4 regions of the Halomonas sp. CSM-2 genome follow, and region 1 is predicted to be linked to each of the others. Evidence: predicted binding sites of a transcription regulator. Region 1 holds the regulator's gene; each other region holds the start of a gene.
The links. Region 1 encodes sigma-54, which starts transcription at its own class of promoters, with help from an activator protein. Its sites were predicted from a motif close to TGGCACNNNNNTTGCTNT; they were not measured.

Region 1 (5,178 bases):
GCATCCATTCCGGTAGCTGGTTGATTGATGGCATGACCATCGCCGGTAACTAACCAAGCGTTGAAGGCAGGGCTTTACTTGTCTTCGTCAAAGCGAGCGTCGAACAGCGATTGAATGGCATCCAGCGCCTGTTCGGCGTCATCGCCTTCTGCCTTGATGCATAGCTCCGTGCCACAGGGCGCCGCTAGCATCAGCAGTGCCATGATATTGGCGGCATCGGCTTCCTGTTGCTGTTTGCAAATGCGTACGTTGGCGTCAAATTGTTGACTGCACTGAACAAGCTTCGTGGCGGCCCGCGCGTGAAGACCGCGTTGGTTAGTGAGGGTAAGTCTACGTTCTGGCACCCTGGTTCCTTTTGGCTATGAGGGTCTTCGTGATAGCGGGTCAATGTGGCTCGAACTTAAAGCGGCGCGTTAACCGTGTACTGCAAGCCTAGCTCGCGGTGGCGTAATTTTACTTCGCCCTGTTGGCTGGCGATGCGTTGCGCCAGTTGTTCAGCCATATACACGGAGCGATGCTGACCGCCGGTACAGCCGATCGCAATGGTCATGTAGCTGCGCTGGCTATGCTGGTAGGCGGGCAGCCAGCGTTCAAGCCATGCCTGAATATCGCTGGTCATGTCATCGACCAGTGGGTAGCTGGATAAAAACGCAATGATGTCGGCATCGCGGCCAGTGGAGCCTCGTAGCACAGGGTCCCAGTAGGGGTTTGGCAGGCAACGGACATCAAAGACAATATCGGCATCCAGCGGAACGCCGCGCTTATAGCCGAAGGACTCGAAGGTCAGCGTTAGCTCATCGCGCCGCTGATGGGCGACTTGGTCGGTGATGCGCCGACGAAGGTCATGGACTGAAAGCCGCGTTGTGTCGATGGTCAAATCGGCCAGATCGCGTATCTCGTGCAGCGTTTGCTCTTCTTTGTCGATGGCTTCTTCTAGCGTGAGACTGCTGTTGCGCGTGAGCGGATGCCGCCTGCGAGTGGCTGAATAGCGCTCCAGTAAAATACGTGCGTCGGTGGTGAGATACACGATCTGGCACTTGATGGTCCGCTGTCGAAGCTCTTTGAGCAGTTCTGGAAGTTTGGCAAGTGCGCCTGGCAGATTGCGTGCATCAATGCTGACAGCCAAGTGGGAGCGATCACCCTGATCACGCAACTCATCCACCAGCGAGTCCAATAGCATGGCGGGCAGGTTATCAATGGCGTAATAACCCAGATCTTCCAGTGCCTGTAAGGCTATCGATTTGCCTGACCCCGATCGGCCACTAATAATGACGAGTTGCATGAAGGCTCTCTTGCTTGCGGTCAAGCGACTTGGATAAACGCCCCTTGGTCAGGACGGTTCATTACGTGCCGACCTATTAAAGGCTGGCCGCCTGGTCGCGTATCTTGGCGGAGATGAGGTCCAGCAATTCACGTTGACTACCCGACTTACGTAGCTGCTGGCGCGTGTCGGCATCATTCATGATGGAAGCAACTTGTCCCAGCAGTGCGAGGTGGGTGTCGTCGGCTTCTTCAGGCACGAGAAGAACAAACACCAGGTCAACCGGGTCGCCATCAATGGCGTCAAAGTCGACCGCTTCATTGAGTTTGAGAAAGCCGGCGATAGGTGAATCACAGTGCGGGCTTCGAGCATGGGGAATCGCCACGCCGTTGCCAATCCCCGTACTGCCGAGGCGTTCACGACCAATCAAACGGCTGAACACTTCCTGGCTGTCGAGGCTGGGAATGTTTTGTGCGATAAAGGTGCTGAAAAACTCCAGCACCCTTTTTTTGCTGCCCCCGGGCACATCGTAGAGAACGCGTTCCGGGGGGAGGATTGTGGCCAACGTCATTGAATTAACGCACACCTGCGCCCTGGGCGCGGGCTTGTGCTTTTTCCTTATGCTTAACGAGCTGTCGATCAATCTTGTCCGCCAGGGCGTCGATGGCGGCGTACATGTCATTATCGAGGGCCTCAGCATGCAAGTCAGCCCCAGCAGCGTGGAGTGTGCAGGCGGCCTGTTGACGCTCTTTTTCGACCGAGAGCGTTACCTGCACGGTGGTGATGTTGTCGTAATGGCGCTCAACGCGTTCCAGCTTTTCGTTGACATAGTCACGCAAGGCGTCAGTCAGATCTACATGATGACCGGTGATATTGACTTGCATTGACGTACTCCTTATCCGTCGGACTGTCCTTCGATTGTAACCCTTTTTGGCGTTAAGCAAAGCCCTTGTGTTGAGTTTCCGTTTGCTTAACGTAAGCGACGCCGTTCGCTGGACGAAGGGATGCCCATGCCTTCGCGGTATTTGGCAACCGTGCGACGTGCCACGTGGATGCCGGCTTCCTCCAGCAGGATGACAAGACGGCTATCTGACAAAGGTTTGCCGGGGGGTTCTTCCTGAATCAGTTTTTTGAGACGAGCGCGAATGGCCGTGCTGGAGTGGCTGTCGCCGTCCTGGCCACTGATCTGGCTGGAAAAGAAGTATTTAAGCTCGAAAATGCCCCGCGGTGTATGGATGAACTTCTGGGTGGTGACGCGAGAGATGGTCGACTCATGCATCTCTACCGCATCGGCAATATCGGCCAGGATAAGCGGTTTCATGGCCTCTTCGCCGTGTTCGAGAAAGCCGATCTGGCGAGTGATGATTTCGCGGCCGACGCGTAACAGGGTGTCGTTGCGGCTGGAGAGGCTTTTGATCAGCCAGCGGGCTTCCTGCAAGTGATCCTTGAGGAACTGGTTATCATGACTCTTGTCGGCGCGCTTGATCAGGCTAGCGTAGTCGGGTTGAATCCTGAGCTTGGGTAAGGCCTCTGGGTTGAGTTCGAGGTGCCAGCCTTCGTTATCGTGGCGAACTACCAGGTCGGGAATCACGTAGCTATCGTCAGTGGCGCTGTAAACGCTGCCGGGGCGCGGGTCCAGGCTTCTGATCAGTTGGATGACGTCATCGAGTTGCACATCGTCCAGGCCGAGTCTTCGCTTGAGGAGGCGCTGATCATTTTTACCCAGCGCTTCAAGGAACTGGCGAACCAGACGCCGCGCAGGAATCAGCAGCGGTGTGTCACCGGGTAGTGCGGCGAGCTGAAGCATCAGGCATTCGCGAAGATCGCGGGCGAAGATGCCGGTGGGCTCGAACTGTTGCAGTCGCAGTAGAATAGTTTCAACCTCGCGCTGGCTGAGGCCTTCCACGCCCTGGTCTCGCAGTCCTTCGCGGATATCGGCAAGGGGCTGGGTGAGATAACCGTTAGCATCCAGTGCGTCAATCAGGCTCTCGGCCACCAACTGTTCACGTTGGCTCAAATCGGTCATGGCGAGTTGCCAGAGGAGGTGGCCATGCAGCGTTTGCCCGGTGGCCTGGCGCTCGAAGTCAGGTCCCTCGCTACTTGTGCTGCCACTGCCCATCGTATCCTGATAGGTATCTGACCAGTCGCTATCGACGGATAGCTCCTTGGGAATGCTATCTGCCCACTCGCTTGCTTCCGGCTCGCTGTCAGCTTGCTCGCTTTCGCTGAACTCATCTTCCTGCTCGAGCATGGGGTTGGCGTCAAGCGCTTGCTGGATTTCCTGGCGTAAATCGAGCGTTGATAGCTGTAGCAGGGCAATTGCCTGCTGCAGCTGGGGTGTCATGGTGAGCTGAGTGCCGATCCGCAGTTGAAGAGAAGCTTTCATGACCATCTGAGAACCACTCGTTTATCGGAAAGCATCCACCCTAGTGCGAGTTGTGTTTGGGTGCAAGTGCAATAAGTATGCCATCGGCAATAAATATGCCACTGCTGGCTTTAGAGACGGAAATCAGCACCTAGGTAAACGTCACGCACCTCCTGGTTGTCAAGAATGGCGGCCGGCGAACCGCTGGCGATAATATGCCCGTCGCCGACGATATACGCCACATCGCAAATATCCAGCGTTTCACGCACGTTATGATCGGTAATCAATACGCCAATACCTCGCTCCTTCAAGGCGCGGATGATCGACTTGATATCGCCCACGGAGATGGGGTCTACACCTGCGAAAGGCTCATCAAGCAGGATGAACGCAGGCTCTGTCGCGAGGGACCGGGCGATCTCGACGCGGCGCCGTTCGCCTCCGGAAAGGCTCATGCCCATATTGTCGCGGATGTGGGTAATATGGAACTCTTCCAGGAGTGTTTCCAGGCGTGCTTCGCGTCCGGCTCGATCCAGGTCGTGACGGGTTTGTAAAATGGCCATGATGTTGTCGGCGACGGAGAGTTTGCGAAAGATCGACGCCTCCTGGGGCAAATAGCCAATGCCTGCCTTGGCACGCTCGTGCATGGGTGCTCGGGAAAGGTCCAGGCTATCAATCCCGACGCTGCCTGCATCTGCCTTGACCAGGCCGACAATCATGTAGAATGAAGTGGTTTTACCGGCGCCGTTGGGGCCGAGCAAACCGACGATGCTGCCTTGTGAGATATCCAGGTTGATGTCTTTTACGACGCGTCGGCGCTTGTAGCTTTTCGCCAAATGGCGGGCGTATAGCGTTCGTGTTGCGCTGTTGTCGGCAACTGCCATCAGGCTCTCCTTATCCCTCGGGTTGCAGCGTCATGCGGATGCGCTGCGACTCTTGATTGTCGACGTCGGAGCGCGCCTTGACGAACTCGCGGTCGATAAAGTATTCCAGCCGCCCCCCGGTGAAGCGGTCGCCTTGCTGGATGATTTCCGCCTGGTCAATCAACTCGACGCGTCGCTCGGCGACATGGTAAATCACCCTTCGACCCCAGCCTTCCATCGGGCCATCCTGGTCTTCGGGCTGCCGCCGCAAATAGGCCCGTTCGCCCAGCGCCGTGGCCCGCGAGAGCTCGCCTTCCTCATTTCGCTGGATTTCCACTTCGTCGCCTCTTATCAGCATGTTGCCTTGGCGAACTTCGACGTTGCCGGTGTAGACCGCTGTACCGGCGCGCTGATCCAGGTCGAGCTGGTCGGCGACGACTTCAACCGGTTGCTGGTGATTATCTGCGGTTGCGTAAAAAGGCACTAGGCAGGCAGCAGCCATCGCCGTGTAGATAAACGCTTTCATGTTTCATTCCTGTCCGGGTTGCGTCTCCGGAGGGTGGTGGCCTTGAACGTTACCTTCGAGGCGCACCTCCTCCTCGTTGAGCCATGCATCCATTCGCTGTGCTGTCATGCGCTGGGGCGGTTGCTGGAGCAGCACATGAGTATTACTCCACGCATGGGCGGTTTTC
Region 2 (5,178 bases), on a different contig from region 1:
GAAGTTTCCAACGCTGGTCAGAACGAAATCGGTGTGAAGTTCAACACGCTGGTGAAGAAAGCCGACGAAGTTCAGGAAATGAAGTATGTGATCCACAACGTGGCGCATGCCTACGGCAAAACGGCAACCTTCATGCCGAAGCCGCTGGTGGGTGATAACGGTTCGGGCATGCACGTTCACCAGTCGTTCTGGAAGGACGGTACCAACCAGTTCGCAGGCGACGAGTACGCGGGTCTCTCCGAAATGGCGCTTTACTATATTGGCGGCATCATCAAGCACGCCCGTGCCCTGAACGCCTTCACCAACGCTTCTACCAACTCGTACAAGCGCCTGGTACCGGGTTTCGAGGCACCGGTCATGCTGGCTTACAGTGCCCGTAACCGTTCGGCATCCATTCGTATTCCGTACACGGCCAGCCCGAAAGGCAAGCGTGTTGAAACCCGCTTCCCTGACCCGACGGCCAACCCGTACCTGGCTTTTGCGGCGATGCTGATGGCCGGTATCGACGGCATCAAGAACAAGATTCACCCTGGCGACGCCATGGACAAGAACTTGTACGACCTGCCGCCGGAAGAAGGCAAGTCGGTACCCACCGTGGCAAGCAGCCTGGATCAGGCGCTGGAAGCGCTGGACACCGACCGGGCCTTCCTGACCGAAGGTGGCGTGTTCACCGACGAAATGATCGATGCCTACATCGAACTCAAGATGGAAGACGTGGAGCGGATCCGCATGACCACGCATCCGGTCGAGTTTGATATGTATTATAGCTGCTAACAACAGCGGCTAATCTCACCTATGTGGTGCAGATGATCCTAAACCCCGCCACGGCGGGGTTTTTTAGTTGAGGGGGACGCATGTTGCGCAAGGTGTTAATGGCGCTGACCAAAGGCTGGGGCATCGGCCTTGGTCTGGTGCTGGCCGTATGGGTGGATGTTACGGCTGCATCATCAACCGTCTATCGAGTGGTCGATGAACACGGCAATGTCACCTTTTCCGACACCCCGAGCGAGGGTGGGGAAGCGCTTGAGCTGGCGCCGTTGCCTGGATTGCCAAGCGAATACGCCGAGAGGTCCGATGAGCCACCGGCCACCTCACCTGGCCAGCCCTTCATGCCTTACGACCGCTTCCAGATTCGCTCGCCAAGCGATGGCACCGAGGTGGGTGCCGACACGCCGGTAATGCTGAGTATTAGCCCCCGGTTACGTGATGATCATCGGGTACAGCTGCGGGTGAATGGCAAGCTTAGCCAGTCGGCGCTGCACAGCGATGTGTTCTGGTTGGCAAACTTGCCCACCGGTCGGCATCGGCTTCAGGCTGAGCTATTGGATAGCCATGGGCGACGGCAGCACCGCACAAACACGGTGACGATTGTGGTGGCAGAATAGCGTCAATGCGCCATTATGGTGCATGTGGTCGCTGGAAGCGTCGATGACCTGCGCTAAAACGACTCGCCATGCACCGCCACACGGCGCAAGTGCCGTGCAAATCAGCACGCTGGCCCATTTGGCGCGCTTTTTGCAGTTCTCTCTACATCTTTCCAGCGGAAGGCTGACCCAAGATAATGGACGAGGCGACTTTGCAAGACATCACCATGCACCAGCGTTTACTTGAACACCTCACCACGGCGGTGCTGCTGCTGGACGGCCGCCTCAATGTGTGCTGGATGAATCCTGCCGCAGAGGCGTTGTTTGCCGTTAGCCTCAGCCGTGTGCGGGGGATGAGCCTGGACGAGATGCTGGGCGGTGATGAAAGCATCGATGAGGTGTTGGCCAAAGCCCGCGATGCGTTTCATCCCTTTACCCAGCGTGAGGCGCGCATTACGCCGCTGAATCGCGATCCGCTCACCGTCGACTATACGGTAACCCCCCTGTCCGACACGGAACTGTTGCTGGAGGTCGAGCCCCGCGACCGGCTGATGCAGATTTCCCGCGAGGAGGCGCTCACCACCCGCCAGGAAACTATCAAGGTGCTGGCGCGCGGCCTTGCTCACGAAGTCAAAAACCCGTTGGGTGGTATTCGTGGCGCGGCGCAGTTGCTTGAACGCGATCTGGATAACCCGGCGCTGCGTGAATTTACCCATATCATCGTCGAAGAAGTTGACCGGCTACGGGACATGGTGGATTCCATGCTGGGGCCCAATTACATCGTCAAACACGAGCCGGTCAATATTCACAAGGTGCTCGAACGTGTGCGTTCATTGCTGATCGCTGAGCACCCTTGGGTCGATATTCAACGGGATTACGATCCCAGCCTGCCGGACCTGTTCGGCGATGAAGCGCAGATGATCCAGGCGGTGCTGAATGTGGCCCGCAATGCGGTTCAGGCCATGGGCGATGCCGAGACGCCGACACCGACGCTGGCGTTGCGCACCCGTGCGCGCCGCCAGTTTACGTTGGGCGCCGAGCGGCACCGCCTGGTCAGCGAGGTGGGCATTATCGACAATGGCCCCGGCATTCCCGGCTCCCTGCAAGAAACCCTGTTTTATCCGATGGTCTCGGGCCGTGCCGAAGGCAGCGGGCTTGGACTGTCGATCGCCCAATCAATTTTGCACCAACATCAAGGACTGATCGAATGCGACTCACGCCCAGGGCGCACCGAATTTCGTTTATTGATTCCCTTGGTTATTAATGTCACCGGAGAAGCGTCATGACAGAGCCTGCCCGTAATGATGTTGCGCGGGTCGTCATTGTTGACGATGACCGTGCGATTCGCTGGGTACTTGAACGTGCGCTGGCGCAACCCGATCTCGAGGTTGAATGTATCGAGCGTGCCGACACGGCCCTTTCCCGCTTGCTCGAGAGTCCGCCGGATGTCCTGGTTACCGATATTCGCATGCCGGGAATTGATGGCCTGGACCTGATGGCCCGGGTACGCGAGGCCCACCCCGATTTGCCGGTGATCGTGATGACCGCGCATTCGGACCTGGACAGCGCCGTGGCGTCTTATCAAGGCGGCGCCTTCGAATATCTACCCAAGCCGTTTGACGTGGATGAGGCGCTGGCGCTGGTGCGTCGTGCCATTGCCCATGCGCGCGAACGTCAGCGCCCGGTCACGGTGCCGGAGGGGCTCAACGCGGAAATTATCGGTGAAGCCCCTGCCATGCAGGAGGTTTTCCGGGCGATCGGGCGTTTGTCTCATTCGCATATTACCGTGCTGATCAATGGCGAGTCGGGCACCGGTAAAGAACGTGTTGCCGAGGCGCTACATCAGCACAGCCCGCGCCAGGGCAAGCCGTTCATTGCGCTGAACATGGCGGCGATTCCGCGGGACTTGATCGAGTCCGAGCTGTTCGGCCATGAGAAAGGGGCCTTTACCGGTGCCACTTCACAGCGTCAGGGGCGCTTTGAGCAGGCCAATGGCGGCACGCTGTTTCTGGATGAAATTGGCGATATGCCGGCTGAAACCCAGACGCGGTTGCTGCGCGTACTGGCCGACGGCGAGTTCTATCGCGTGGGGGGGCATACGCCGACAAAAGTCGACGTGCGGATTATCGCGGCCACCCACCAGAACCTTGAATCACTGGTCGACGATGGGCGCTTCCGGGAAGACTTGTTTCATCGCCTGAACGTCATTCGCATCCACTTGCCGAAGCTGGCCGAGCGCCGTGAGGATATCCCCAGGCTGACGAGTCACTTTCTGGCCGAGGCGGCCAAAGAGCTGTCCACGGATGTGAAAGTGCTGACCCCCGAAGCGGAAGCACATCTGACCCGCCTGCCCTGGCCGGGCAATGTTCGCCAGTTAGAAAACATCTGCCGCTGGCTGACGGTGATGGCCTCGGGACGTGAAGTGCTGGTAGAAGATTTGCCCGCGGAATTGCGCGCACCCAGCGCCTCTGAGTCAAGTGCCCACGGTGACTGGCGGAGCGCTTTTCGCGATTGGGCGGATCACGCCCTGGCAGAAGGCCACACCCATTTGCTGGAAGAGGCCGTGCCGGATTTCGAACGCATCTTGATAGAAACCGCGCTCAAGCACACCGGCGGGCGTAAGGGCGAGGCCGCAGAATTACTGGGCTGGGGGCGCAATACGTTGACCCGCAAACTGAAAACGCTGCTGCCTGCGCTGGCGGCGGACGAGTAGCGCAAGCCGCAATGAGCTTACGTTACTTGCCTTCTTGTTTCAGGCGTTCTATTTCAGCGAGCAGCGCATCGGCTTCCTCCGTCAAGGTGGCATTTGCCCGCATGTCACCGTTGCGTGATGCCTCCATGGCGGCTTGCAGCTTGCGTTCGTAGTCTTGCTGTAGCTTCTTTTTGGGGTCGCGCTTGAAAAGGCCAAACATGGACGCTCTCCTTCTGTGTGTACATTGTTTGTACACCCTTGGAGAGTGTTTGTCTAATGCTGCGACACCTTTACTCCTTACCTTTAGCGGCTAGCGGCGTGAACAGGCGATTGTACTGGCGTGCAGGACGGCGCTGCATCGCATCAGGAAGGCGTCAAAGTCGCTGAGCAAGGTGTCAAGGCTTTCGTGGAGGCGGTGATCGTCGTCCAGCATGCGCAACGACAGGCGCTGCCGTTCGGCCCAGTCAATGACCGGGCGAGGGGGAATCACGTCATCCTGCCAGCCGTGAATCACGTGAGTGCAACTGGCTTGGAGCGTGGGGGCGGTTTCCGGGTAATGCGGTAGACCAATGGCCGGGGCCAATAAAAAGCAGCCCAGTACGGGCTGCTGTGAACTGACCGCTGCACTTAGCCAGCCACCCAGGCTTGAGCCGGCAAAGACGCAGCACTCAGGGTTGTCACCCCGCGCCGACAGCGTCGCCAAAAGATGCTTTAGGCGTTGCTGGGGGTCGGGTTGGTCTCGATAATCCATCACGACGGCCTCGCAGTCGTCGAGCTTTTCGGCAATGCCTTTCAGCGCCTGCATTTTCAATGCGCCGGGGCCGCTTTCCAAGCCATGTGATAGGTAGACCGTTAGCATAATGTCGTTAACTCGCTGATTGTTGAATAGCTTCTCCACCTTGCTCGATGTCTTCACCCGCCCCGCGAATGGTATTGCAACCGCTCACTAACAGTAAGATGGTGATGCTAAGAATGCCAAGAGCTGTCATGCGTTTCATAGAAGCTTCCTTTCAGGTGGTCACCCCCTTCAAGGGGGTATTAGCTAGACTAGCAAACGTTAGCCATTTAGCGACACTGGCAGTATGTACCTCTTTATCCTAATCACCATGCTATTTTGTCGCA
Region 3 (5,178 bases), on a different contig from region 1:
GGCGCCGCATGCGCGTTCCTGTCCCGCCAGTTCTTTGCCTTGCATTAAATGGAAAATGGCGACCAGGGCGCGGGTGATGTCAGGGTCGACAGCCGTGTCGGCTGCTTCAAAGACAATCGCCAGCAGCCCGCTGGTCAATTGATTGAATGCCTGAGTTGCCGCGTCGGGTGTAATGGCTAAGGTGTCAATGGCGTGGCGCAGCGTGCTGAGTTCATCCAGCGCCGCCCATACCATGGCAATGCGGCGCAGCAGGCGCGCAGCCGCCTGGGGACGCGCTTCCTTGCTTAATGCCTCGAGGCGACGACGCATCAGTGCTTCGGCATCCTGGCTATGCTGGCGGTAAGTCGCGCGACGTTCTTTAAAGCGGCTGCCCTGGGAAACCAGGAAAACCGTCGACGCGCCCCGCTCACGCTGCAGCATGTGAATGAAGTGGCTGATGTCGCCCACAATGTCACAGGTTGTCGCCAGATGGGTCAGGTTGTCGATATCGCAGCGTTTGGCGGTTAACAGTAGCTGTTGAGCTGAAGACATAATGCGTTTCCTTTGTGCTCACCGCCATTGATTGCGCACTTCCCTGGAAGTGCGCAATCGGCGTCGTTTAGCGTAACGATAGGGCACCCGCCCCGGTATCGTCGCCCACCGCCTCTCGGTAGGCGGCTGCCTCTTCGGCTTCTTGCGCATCGGAGAAGCGTACCAGCAGGACGCACGAGGCCAAGGCCAGGACGGCTAACCCCAGGTAGAAGAGGCCTTGCTGATAGGTCAGGCTTTCACTGCGGAACAGGAAGGCGGCAGAGACGGCGCCAACGTTGCCGCCTGCGCCCACAATACCGGCCACCGCGCCCAGGGCTTTTTTATTGATGAAGGGTACCACCCCGTAAGTCGCACCTTCGGCCATCTGCACAAACAGGCTGAACACCAGCATGATACCGATCGCCAGGCTTAGTACATGCATTTGTGAAAAAGCGATCAGGGCGATGCCTTCACAAATGAGAGCGACCAGTAACCAGCGCACGCGCCCCTTCAGGCCCCCCAGTTTGGCAAACAAGTCAGAAAATATGCCGCCCAGCGTACGGGCAAAGATATTCATCAAGCCAAACAGGCCGGCAATCAGACCAGCGGTGGCAAGTGTCAGGTCAAAATTATCGAAAAAGTAGATGGCGGCGATGTTATTGATCGTCAGTTCCACCCCAAAACAAATCCCATACACGACGAACAGCGCCCACACGCGAATATCTTTTGCCGCGACGGTAAAGCTTTGTAGCGCGCCGTTTTCGCCGCTGGCGGGCGGTAGCTCGCCAAGAGCGCGCAGCTCGTCAAAGTTGCCATCGGGCGCATCCTGGGTAAATAGCCAATAAGCAATGCCGGTGAAGAACAGCACAACGCCTGGCACGACCATGGCTAACCGCCAGCCCAACGCCTCGTTAACTCCAAGCATCAACATACCGGCAAATATCAACGGCATGACGATCTGTGTCGTGCCGCCGCCCAGGTTCCCCCAGCCGGCACTGGTGGCGTTGGCGGTACCCACGACATTGGGCGCAAACATGATGGATGTATGGTATTGAGTGATAACGAACGACGCACCGATGGCCCCAATCGCCAGGCGCGCAAGCAGGAAGGTTTCAAAGCTGTCGGCCAGGCCGATGCCCATCACCGGGATGGAACCGAGCAGCAACAAGCCGGAATAGGTCTTGCGTGGCCCGAGACGGTCGCATAATACGCCGATCACCAGGCGGATAATGACGGTGATCGCGACCGAGGCGATGATGGTGTTACCGATCTGGGTCTGGGTGAGAGCTAGGTCTTCACGTACCACCGCCATGAGCGGCGCAATGCCAAACCAGCCAAAAAAACAGAGATGGAAAGCAAACCACGAAAAATGGAAAGCGCGCATTTGTGGCGTAGAGAAATTGAGCAACCGAATACGGTTGGCTTTGTTGCGAATATCCATGGGATGGCCTCACGGGTTCTGTTACGAGTTCAACACCCTGCGCGTGAACACGCAGCGTCATCGGTTCACGAGAACATGCCTTCTTCATTGAAGGTCAGGTTCGACGCACTCGTACCCGCTTGGGCCTGGTCCACGCCTACCACCACTGCTTACATTTATGCAAAGTGGTTGCCATGGTTATTTTTTATTATTTTAATCAGTTGGTTACTATTGAAGGGAGAGTGTTTGAGGAACAGGTTGAAAGATAAATATCATGCTAATGCTGCATCATTGGGCATCAGCAGGCCTGGTTTGGCTTAGTTTGGTGCTGTAGCAGGCGCCGGGCTTTCATCCAGATAGACATCGTCGATATCCAGCGTGGAGCGTTCGCCGAGCGCGTCGATGTTGTCTTCCAGCCAGCGGTCGGCGGCGGCATGGCCCTGTTCAAACAGGTGGCATAGAAAGGGCCACTCGGCATTCAGCTTGCTGGATACCGACAGTGGCAGTAACGCACCTTCACCGCTGATGCGGTGGAACAACGCCTGCTGATAGCAGTTCTCGATACCCTGGGCGTCAAGCACCTGTTTAAGCATGGCGATCATGCGCACCTCTTTGATCAGCGCTGAATTGAAGGTGATTTCATTAAGGCGGTTCATGATGGCTGACGCCGTGGTGGGTAAGTCGTCTCGTCGAATGGGGTTGATCTGAACGAGCAGAATATCGCGTGCGCTACATTCCTCCATCAGCGGGAAAAGCGCCGGATTCCCCATGTAGCCGCCATCCCAATAGGCTTCTCCGTCAATTTCAACGGCCTGGAACACAAATGGCAGGCAAGCGGAGGCCATGACCGCATCAAGGCTCATCTCATGCCGACGAAAGACCCGCTGCTTACCGGTACGGACGTTGGTGGCAGTAACGAAGAGTTTGAGCTGTTCACAGCGGCGGACCCGATCAAAGTCGATCCGTTCGGCCACAATGTTGCGTAGAGGATTCACGTTGAGAGGATTGAACTGATAGGGCGAGACCAGCCGACTCATCAGGTCCATGGCGATATAACCCGGCGAGTGTTCGAGACTCCAGTTCCCGGTCAGCTTGTCCAGCGGTGAGCGACGAATAGGGCTTGCCATCCCCGCTCGGCTGACGGCCCGCCAGAAATCGTGCAAGGCCTCGCGGGCGGTTTCTTTATCGCCCCGGGTGAGCGCGTCGGCCATGACCACGCCGTTCATCGCACCGGCACTGGTGCCGCTGATGCCCTCGATCTCGACCCTTGAGTCCGCCAGTAAGCGGTCAATGACGCCCCAGGTGTAGGCGCCATGAGAACCACCGCCCTGTAATGCCAGGTCTAACGATTTAGGTTGCGTCATCGACTTGCCTCCTGGGTATAAGTCGTTAAAAACGGTGGGCAAGTGACGGTGCGTTGGGGCAGTTGATCACCTGTGAGGTTGCCACCCATTCCTGGTCAGGGTAGTAGGCAAACACATAGTGGTCGCCCTTTAAGCTGTCGATCAAGGGGTAGGTGACTTCTTCGCGAACCGCCGGGCAGCCGTGGCTGCGACCCAGTCGCCCCGTCTGGTCAATAAAGGCTTCGCTGACATAGTCGGCACCGTGAATGACGATGGCTCGTTCGTAGGCGTTGTCGTTAACGTTGGTCTCCAGGCCTTCCAAGCGCAGTGAATAGCCATTGCGGCCGTAGTAACTGTTCATGGTCTTAAACAGCCCGATGCTGGATTGGTGGCTGTCGGGGATGTTGGAAAACGTCTCCGCCAGGGCGTCCCCCGACCCTTGACCGTGGGAGACGAGCTCTTGGAACATCAGTTCGTGCTGGGCCAGATCGAACACCCACAGCCGCGGCTCGGTTGACGGTAGAGAGTAATCGATCACCGCCAAGCGCTCGGCGTGAGGGTCGCGACAGCTGAGCGCTTTAGCAGCGAGGCGAAGCGCCTCCGGACTGGCGTCTGGCGCGAGCTGAAGCAGTTGGTGGTTTAACGGCAGAACGCCATTGGGCGGTGCGCTATCGATGTGGCTATAAAAACTGGAGGCATGGATCGGGAGTGACAATAACGTGGCGGGCAGGTAAATAAGCCAGGCACGCGGCGAAAAAAATGGCACCATATAAGTCCATCCTGAAAGATAGGTCCATACTGAAAAGTACAACGCGGTTAGGCAGTCACTAACGCGCTATGATAACAAGTAAGTACGTACATTATTGGGACAGCCATAGTAACGCAAGGAGAGGGCAATGAACGAGCGGCAGCCATTAAGACGATGGGCGATGGGGGTGGCGCTTTGCCTGAGCGTAGGTGCGGTGGGTGGTGCTGGTGCAGACACAACACCCATTAGCGACACGCTGGAAGTGCGTGTGACGGCGAGTGAACAACAGTTGCCGATCAAAAGTTTCTATCAATACCGCGATTATCAGCCTGTATGGACGACGGCGGCAAGCGTGGAAGCGCTTGTGGCAGGTCTCAATGCGCTTGAGCAGGACGGTATAAACCCTGAGAACTACGCGTCAGCGTCGCTCATGGAAGCGTTTGAGCGCAGCCAGGCAGGTGGGGAGTCTGCCCAGGTGACGTTTGAGTTGCAAGCGAGCCAGGCGCTTTTGCAGGCGCTTGATCATTTGAATCGTGGCCAGGTGAATCCCCGAGAGTTAAGTGCTCAATGGGATGCTGAGCGGCCATCGCGAGGTTACTCGATGGGGGCGGTGGCCAAGGCCGTTAATCAGATGGATATGGCGGCGGCGTTTGACCAGGCACGTCCGGACTCCTCGGCGTACCGTCGACTAAGAGCTGCGTTTATTGATTTCCAATCGCGGTCATTGCAGTCGAGCGTGCCTTACCTTGATCATCGTGAAGAATCGCTCAGACCTGGCGATCAACATGATGATGTTTTAACGTTGCGTCGTCGACTGACGCACTGGGGCGAGCCTCACCTGCTGGCGGCTAACCCGCAGGCTTATCCGCTGGTAGACGTCGACACCCCTGATCAAAGACATTTTGATGCGCCGCTGGCGGCGGCCGTCAAACGTTTTCAACGGTGCCATCTGCTTCAGGAAGATGGCGTGGTCGGCGAACAAACCCGACGCGCGCTTAACGTCCCGCTGTCATTGCGGGCCAAACAGCTCAAGGTGAACCTTGAGCGTGCGCGCTGGATGGGATCTCAGCCGGACAATGCGCCAAGGGTGTGGGTCGACCTTGCCGGCTACCGCTTGCATTACAATCGGCCAGGCGGCGAGCATTGGCAGACCCGCG
Region 4 (5,178 bases), on a different contig from region 1:
ATCACCAATACGCAGGTGATCTGCCCGGAAATCACCGATGCCGCGGCGCTGGGTGCCGCCCTGCAGGCCGCTTGGTGTGACCAGCGGGAAGATGGGGTTACCCTGGAAGCGTTGTGTGAACGGCTGGTAACGCTGGATGCTGAATCGCAGGCAGATCCTGACCCCATACAAGTGGCGGCTTACCAAACAGCCTATGCGCGTTATTGTCGTGCGCTCGAGCAACGCCACGGCAGCACTCATTCATTGAAGGCACCCGGTTAATAAGGAGCATTTATGTTGGATCAACTACAGCAATTAAAACAACACTCACTGGTGGTGGCCGATACCGGTGATCTGGAGGCGATTCGTCGTTACCAGCCGCAAGACGCCACCACCAATCCGTCGCTGTTGCTCAAAGCGTTTAGTTTGCCGGGCTACCAGGCGATGATCGATGAGGAGTTGAGCCAGGTTAAGGCGTCCGGTGGTGCTCGCGAGCAGCAGGTCACCCACGCGGTAGACCGTTTGGCGGTTGCCGTGGGTAGTGAAGTCGCCGCGGTGGTACCGGGGCGTGTTTCCACCGAAGTGGCGGCCCGACTGTCGTTTGACACCCAGGCGAGCATCGCCAAGGCTCACGAGCTGATCGAGCTTTATGAAGCCCGAGGCGTTAGCCGCGACCGTGTGCTGATCAAGCTGGCGTCTACCTGGGAGGGCATTCGCGCCGCCGAAGTGCTCGAGCGAGAGGGCATTCAGTGCAACCTGACGCTGCTGTTCAGCGATGCCCAGGCCCAGGCCTGCCTTGATGCGGGCGTGTTTCTTATCTCGCCCTTCGTGGGGCGCGTGACCGACTGGTACAAGAACGCCACCGGCAATGACTACACACCAGAAAACGACCCGGGTGTTCTGTTCGTGCGTGGTGTTTGTGAACGCGCTAATCAGGGCGGCTACGATACCGTCGTGATGGGTGCCAGCTTCCGCACCACCGGCCAGGTGCTGGCGTTGGCGGGCTGCCCACGGTTGACCATCTCCCCGGCATTGCTTGAAGAGCTGGCCTCGGCAGAAGGTGAAGTGACGCCCCGGATTGCGGCACATACCGGCAACGGTCAGCCGTTACCGGCTTTGAGTGAAGCTGATTTCCGCTGGGGTCACAATCAGGATGCGATGGCCAACGACAAGCTGGCGGAAGGTATCCGTCGTTTCCACGATGACCAGCTTGAACTGGAAAAGCTCATTCATCAGCGGCTCGGGTGAGTCGACGTCGCCGACAGTCGGCAGTCGGCAGTCATAATAGACAGACATTCAGCGCACAGGAGCATGCAATGGACTCGGCCCTAGACGCGTTACTGGAAACACTCGACCTTACCCCCAAGGGCGCATTAACGCCGCTTGGCGGTGGCGATATTGCGGCCGTCTATCAGCTTGATACCGAACAGGGCAGCGTCGTCGTCAAACATGACGACGCGCAGCGGCTGCGCGGTGAAGCCGAGGCACTGCGGGCGTTAAAGGGAGCGTGTTCCATCTTGATTGTCCCTCAGGTGCTGGGCCTTTCCGACAGCTGGCTGGTAATGGAGACGCTTGAAGCATCCGGCCGACGCGATAGTTCAGCGCTGGGTGAAGGCCTCAAAGAGCTTCACGCAAGCGTCGGTGAGCAACATGGCTGGCACTGGGATAACGCCTGTGGCAGCACCCCTCAGCCCAATGCACCGTTGGACGATGGGCGTGTTTTTCAGCGCGAGCGGCGGCTGTTGCCTCTCGGCGACGCCTGCTATCAGCGCGGTTTGCTCGATAAAAAGCTTTATGAGCGCATCGCCCGTCAGGCACATGAGTTGGAAGATTGGCTGCCCGACAGGCCCGCGAGCCTGGTGCACGGCGATCTGTGGTCGGGCAATGTGATGTTCACGCCGCGTGGCCCCGCCATTATCGACCCGGCGATATATCGTCACTACCCGGAAGTCGATATTGCCATGTTGACCCTATTTGGCTCTCTGGATGAACGCTTTTTCGAGGCCTACTGGAACGGCGACGCCCCGGCCGATTGGCCGAGGCGTGAAGCGTTATTTCAACTCTACCCGCTGCTTAATCATTTGCTGCTCTTTGGGGCGAGCTATCGCAGCGGCGTTGAACGCAGCATTACCGCGCTCGAGGCGTACCAGAAGTAGGCGTTACCAGGACTTATAAGGTAAAAACTTGCCATTCAGGGTAAGCAGAACACGGTCGCCTTTGGGATCTTCCACCTTATCGACGTCCATGGTGAAATCGATAGCACTCATGATGCCGTCGCCAAACTGCTCCTGCACCACATCCTTGAGTGTCTCGCCATATACGCCGACAACTTCATAGAGCCGATAAATGAAGGGGTCCTGTGGGATGGCTTCATCCCACACCTTGGTCGGGAATGTCACCAGGGCATCGGCAACGTCGCTCTCGACATCCAGCGTGTTGCAGATCTTTTGGGCGATATCGGGGCTGGCGCTGTTCATGCCATAGCAAGCTGACGCTACCCACACAGGCGACATCCCGAAAGCGGTGGCGATATCATCCCAGCTCATTTTCTTGCGCGCTTTGGCGGCAAGCAGGGTGTGGCGCATTTCAAGTTTATCCATGAGAGTTCTCCCGTGTGGTAAAGGGCGCATGGCGCCCTGTTTTGTTAGCTGTTTTAAGACAATGGATCTCGATCAAGATAAATTTTTCTTGGGCTGGGTACGCACGTGGGTGGTGTAAAGAACCAGACCGACCAATGTCAGACCACCGACCAAGTTACCCAGAACCGTGGGGATTTCATTCCACATGATGTATTGATACAGCGTAAATTCAGCGCCCATCATCAGGCCAATCGGGAAGAGGAACATGTTGACCACGGAATGCTCGAAGCCAAGATAGAAGAACACAATGATCGGCATCCACATGGCCATGATCTTGCCGGATACCGTTGTCGAGATGGCGGCACCCACAACCCCCATGGAAACCATCCAGTTGCAGAACATGCCCCTCAGGAAAAGCACAATCCAACCGGCTAGGCCAGCATCCTGGTAACCCACAGTACGGCTTTCACCGACAGACATCATGGTCTGGCCGACGGCGTTGATTTCCTCAGTGCCGCCCATGGTGAAGTTCATATAGCCAAACGTGGCAATGAACAAGGCGCCCCCCAGGTTACCAAGTCCTACCAGCCCCCAGCACCTGAGCATCCGTGGCAGGGTGACCCCGGGTCGTTTATCGAGCCAGGCGATTGGAACCAGCGTGAAAACCCCGGTGAGCAGGTCATAACCCATCAAGTAGAGCATGACAAAGCCCACGGGAAAGAGCAGCGCTCCAATCAGGAAATTACCTGTTTGGGTGGCGATAGTAATGGCGAAAATAACCGCCAACGCCAGGGTGGCCCCCGCCATGAAGGCGCGAATAAGCGTATCCCGGGTGCCCATATAGACTTTCGCTTCACCCTGGTCTACCAGCTTGGTAACAAACTCACTTGGCATTAGATATGACATGAATAGGTTTTCCTGTGTCATTTTCGGTTGATTAACGCCGCGCCTGAATGTCCAGTGTTAGTCCTTTAGTCTTTAGCCCTTTGCGTTAGCTTTTTGAGTTAGCTCTTCGATTGGATCTGGGTATTGCAGGCGCTGAGCTCGTTGTCAGGGTGCTGCATTTGGCATGCCAATTTATTAACTGGAGGGCTGAGAAAATCGTAAAATCGATTTATTTCATTGATTTATTTTTTTTAAGGTCGAATTTATATTTTCCAGTGGTGTGGTGAGAATCAGCCATCGCAAGGCTTGCTCGGTGAGGGCTGCACCACTGAGGGGCACGCTTGTGGGCTGTGCACGATCTTGTTGCAAGAAGGCCGTTCTGTCGTTGATTGTCTCGGTGGTAGCGTTGATTCGGTGGGAGAAGTTAAATTGACGGAAATGAAGGCGAATGCTAGCTTACATACATAAATGTATGTTAGGCGTGGCTCCTGCGCCACGCTGATCGTCAATTCATTTGCAGCTGGCCATTCCTGGTCAGGATTTGTCGCTGATTGCTTACGTCAAGGAAGACGGCCTTTGGTTGGTTAAGGCATTGCTTCCAAACCTAAATGATAACAGTGGGTTTTAACCATGAGATCGAGACTATCTGCCCTATCATATTTTACGCTATCCACGTTGCTGATGGTTGCATCGGGTAGCGCTTTGGCCCAGTGGGAAGGCAGCGTTGGCGCCGGTGTATTTAGCGTTCCCGACTATCTGGGTAGCGACAAAAATGAAACGCGTGGCTGGCCAAGTGCCAGCGTTACCTATGGTGATACCTTTTATGCCAGTGTCCGTGATGGTATTGGCTGGAATTTACTTCGCCAGGGAAACTGGAAGGTTTCACCGTTCATCACCTACCTGCCGGGGCGTGATAACGATGGCGAGCTAAGCGGCCTTGACGAGGTAGACGATGGTGCAGCGGCGGGCGTACGTGTCCGCTATTCAAACGGCCCGTGGGGGCTGGAAGCCGCGACGAAAGCTCCTCTAGGCGGCGATGTAGACGGCTATGAAGCTGACCTGAAAGTCAACTGGCGCACCATGCTGTCTCAGCAAATGGCGTTTTCGATTGGTCCTGAGTTGACCTACTCAAGCGATGACTGGACTCGCGACATGTTCGGCATTTCGCCAGCAGAAAGTGCGCGCTCAGGGCTAGCCATCTACCGCCCGAACGATGGCTATGTCCGTTACGGGCTGAACAGCCGCCTGAGCTATTACCTGACCCGCGATTGGTCGGTAACGGGGTTACTCGGCGTGACGCGGTTAACAGGCGATGCCGCGGACAGCCCGATCGTGGATGACGTGGGTGACAAGACCCAAGTGATGGGTGGTGCGCTGATCAACTATCATTTTTAGCCGCGAGGGTGGATCAGACGTTGCCACCAACGACTGATCCGCTGCCCCGGGGTAGCTGTCTGGGGAGAGGCAATGTCGCCATAGCGGCTCAGAAAGCGCTTGAGGGGAGCCACCTGCTGATCATTGTTGAGCATAGGGGCATGGCCACATCCCGGCGCCTCAAGCGTTTCCATATGCGGCTGGTCGACCTGCATGCGTTCTACACTCCCGGCACGAAGTAGCGTGGAATGTTCACCCCGAATAACCATTAGCGGGCAGCGGATTTGCTGCCAGTCGCGCCATGTGTCGCGGGGCGTATCGTGAACAAACTGCTCGCTTATGCGGGGATCGTAATGAAAGC

Region 2: the regulator sigma-54 is predicted to act here: its motif matches at 1,505-1,522, upstream of glnL (nitrogen regulation protein NR(II)).
Region 3: the regulator sigma-54 is predicted to act here: its motif matches at 2,108-2,125, upstream of B7L15_RS06485 (NarK family nitrate/nitrite MFS transporter).
Region 4: the regulator sigma-54 is predicted to act here: its motif matches at 3,616-3,633, upstream of B7L15_RS10310 (formate/nitrite transporter family protein).

The regions. Positions count from the first base shown of each region.
Region 1 covers NZ_NBYR01000005.1:92,236-97,413, forward strand. The annotation lists gene pmbA (metalloprotease PmbA) at 1-53, shown strand, start outside; gene B7L15_RS05370 (HPr family phosphocarrier protein) at 75-344, opposite strand; gene rapZ (RNase adapter RapZ) at 401-1,282, opposite strand; gene B7L15_RS05380 (PTS sugar transporter subunit IIA) at 1,359-1,832, opposite strand; gene hpf (ribosome hibernation-promoting factor, HPF/YfiA family) at 1,837-2,145, opposite strand; gene B7L15_RS05390 (RNA polymerase factor sigma-54) at 2,232-3,653, opposite strand; gene lptB (LPS export ABC transporter ATP-binding protein) at 3,758-4,507, opposite strand; gene lptA (lipopolysaccharide transport periplasmic protein LptA) at 4,518-5,012, opposite strand; gene lptC (LPS export ABC transporter periplasmic protein LptC) at 5,016-5,178, opposite strand, start outside.
Region 2 covers NZ_NBYR01000003.1:150,326-155,503, forward strand. The annotation lists gene glnA (glutamate--ammonia ligase) at 1-774, shown strand, start outside; gene B7L15_RS03570 (DUF4124 domain-containing protein) at 855-1,385, shown strand; gene glnL (nitrogen regulation protein NR(II)) at 1,592-2,650, shown strand; gene ntrC (nitrogen regulation protein NR(I)) at 2,647-4,077, shown strand; gene B7L15_RS19300 (DUF6435 family protein) at 4,100-4,276, opposite strand; gene B7L15_RS03585 (YqiA/YcfP family alpha/beta fold hydrolase) at 4,367-4,915, opposite strand; gene B7L15_RS03590 (entericidin A/B family lipoprotein) at 4,923-5,054, opposite strand.
Region 3 covers NZ_NBYR01000006.1:88,920-94,097, reverse strand. The annotation lists gene B7L15_RS06490 (nitrate regulatory protein) at 1-531, opposite strand, end outside; gene B7L15_RS06485 (NarK family nitrate/nitrite MFS transporter) at 599-1,951, opposite strand; gene B7L15_RS06480 (patatin-like phospholipase family protein) at 2,248-3,294, opposite strand; gene B7L15_RS06475 (murein L,D-transpeptidase catalytic domain family protein) at 3,320-4,042, opposite strand; gene B7L15_RS06470 (L,D-transpeptidase family protein) at 4,170-5,178, shown strand, end outside.
Region 4 covers NZ_NBYR01000010.1:74,641-79,818, forward strand. The annotation lists gene xylB (xylulokinase) at 1-261, shown strand, start outside; gene tal (transaldolase) at 274-1,227, shown strand; gene B7L15_RS10300 (fructosamine kinase family protein) at 1,296-2,135, shown strand; gene cynS (cyanase) at 2,139-2,579, opposite strand; gene B7L15_RS10310 (formate/nitrite transporter family protein) at 2,652-3,464, opposite strand; gene B7L15_RS10315 (MipA/OmpV family protein) at 4,074-4,838, shown strand; gene B7L15_RS10320 (alpha/beta fold hydrolase) at 4,835-5,178, opposite strand, start outside.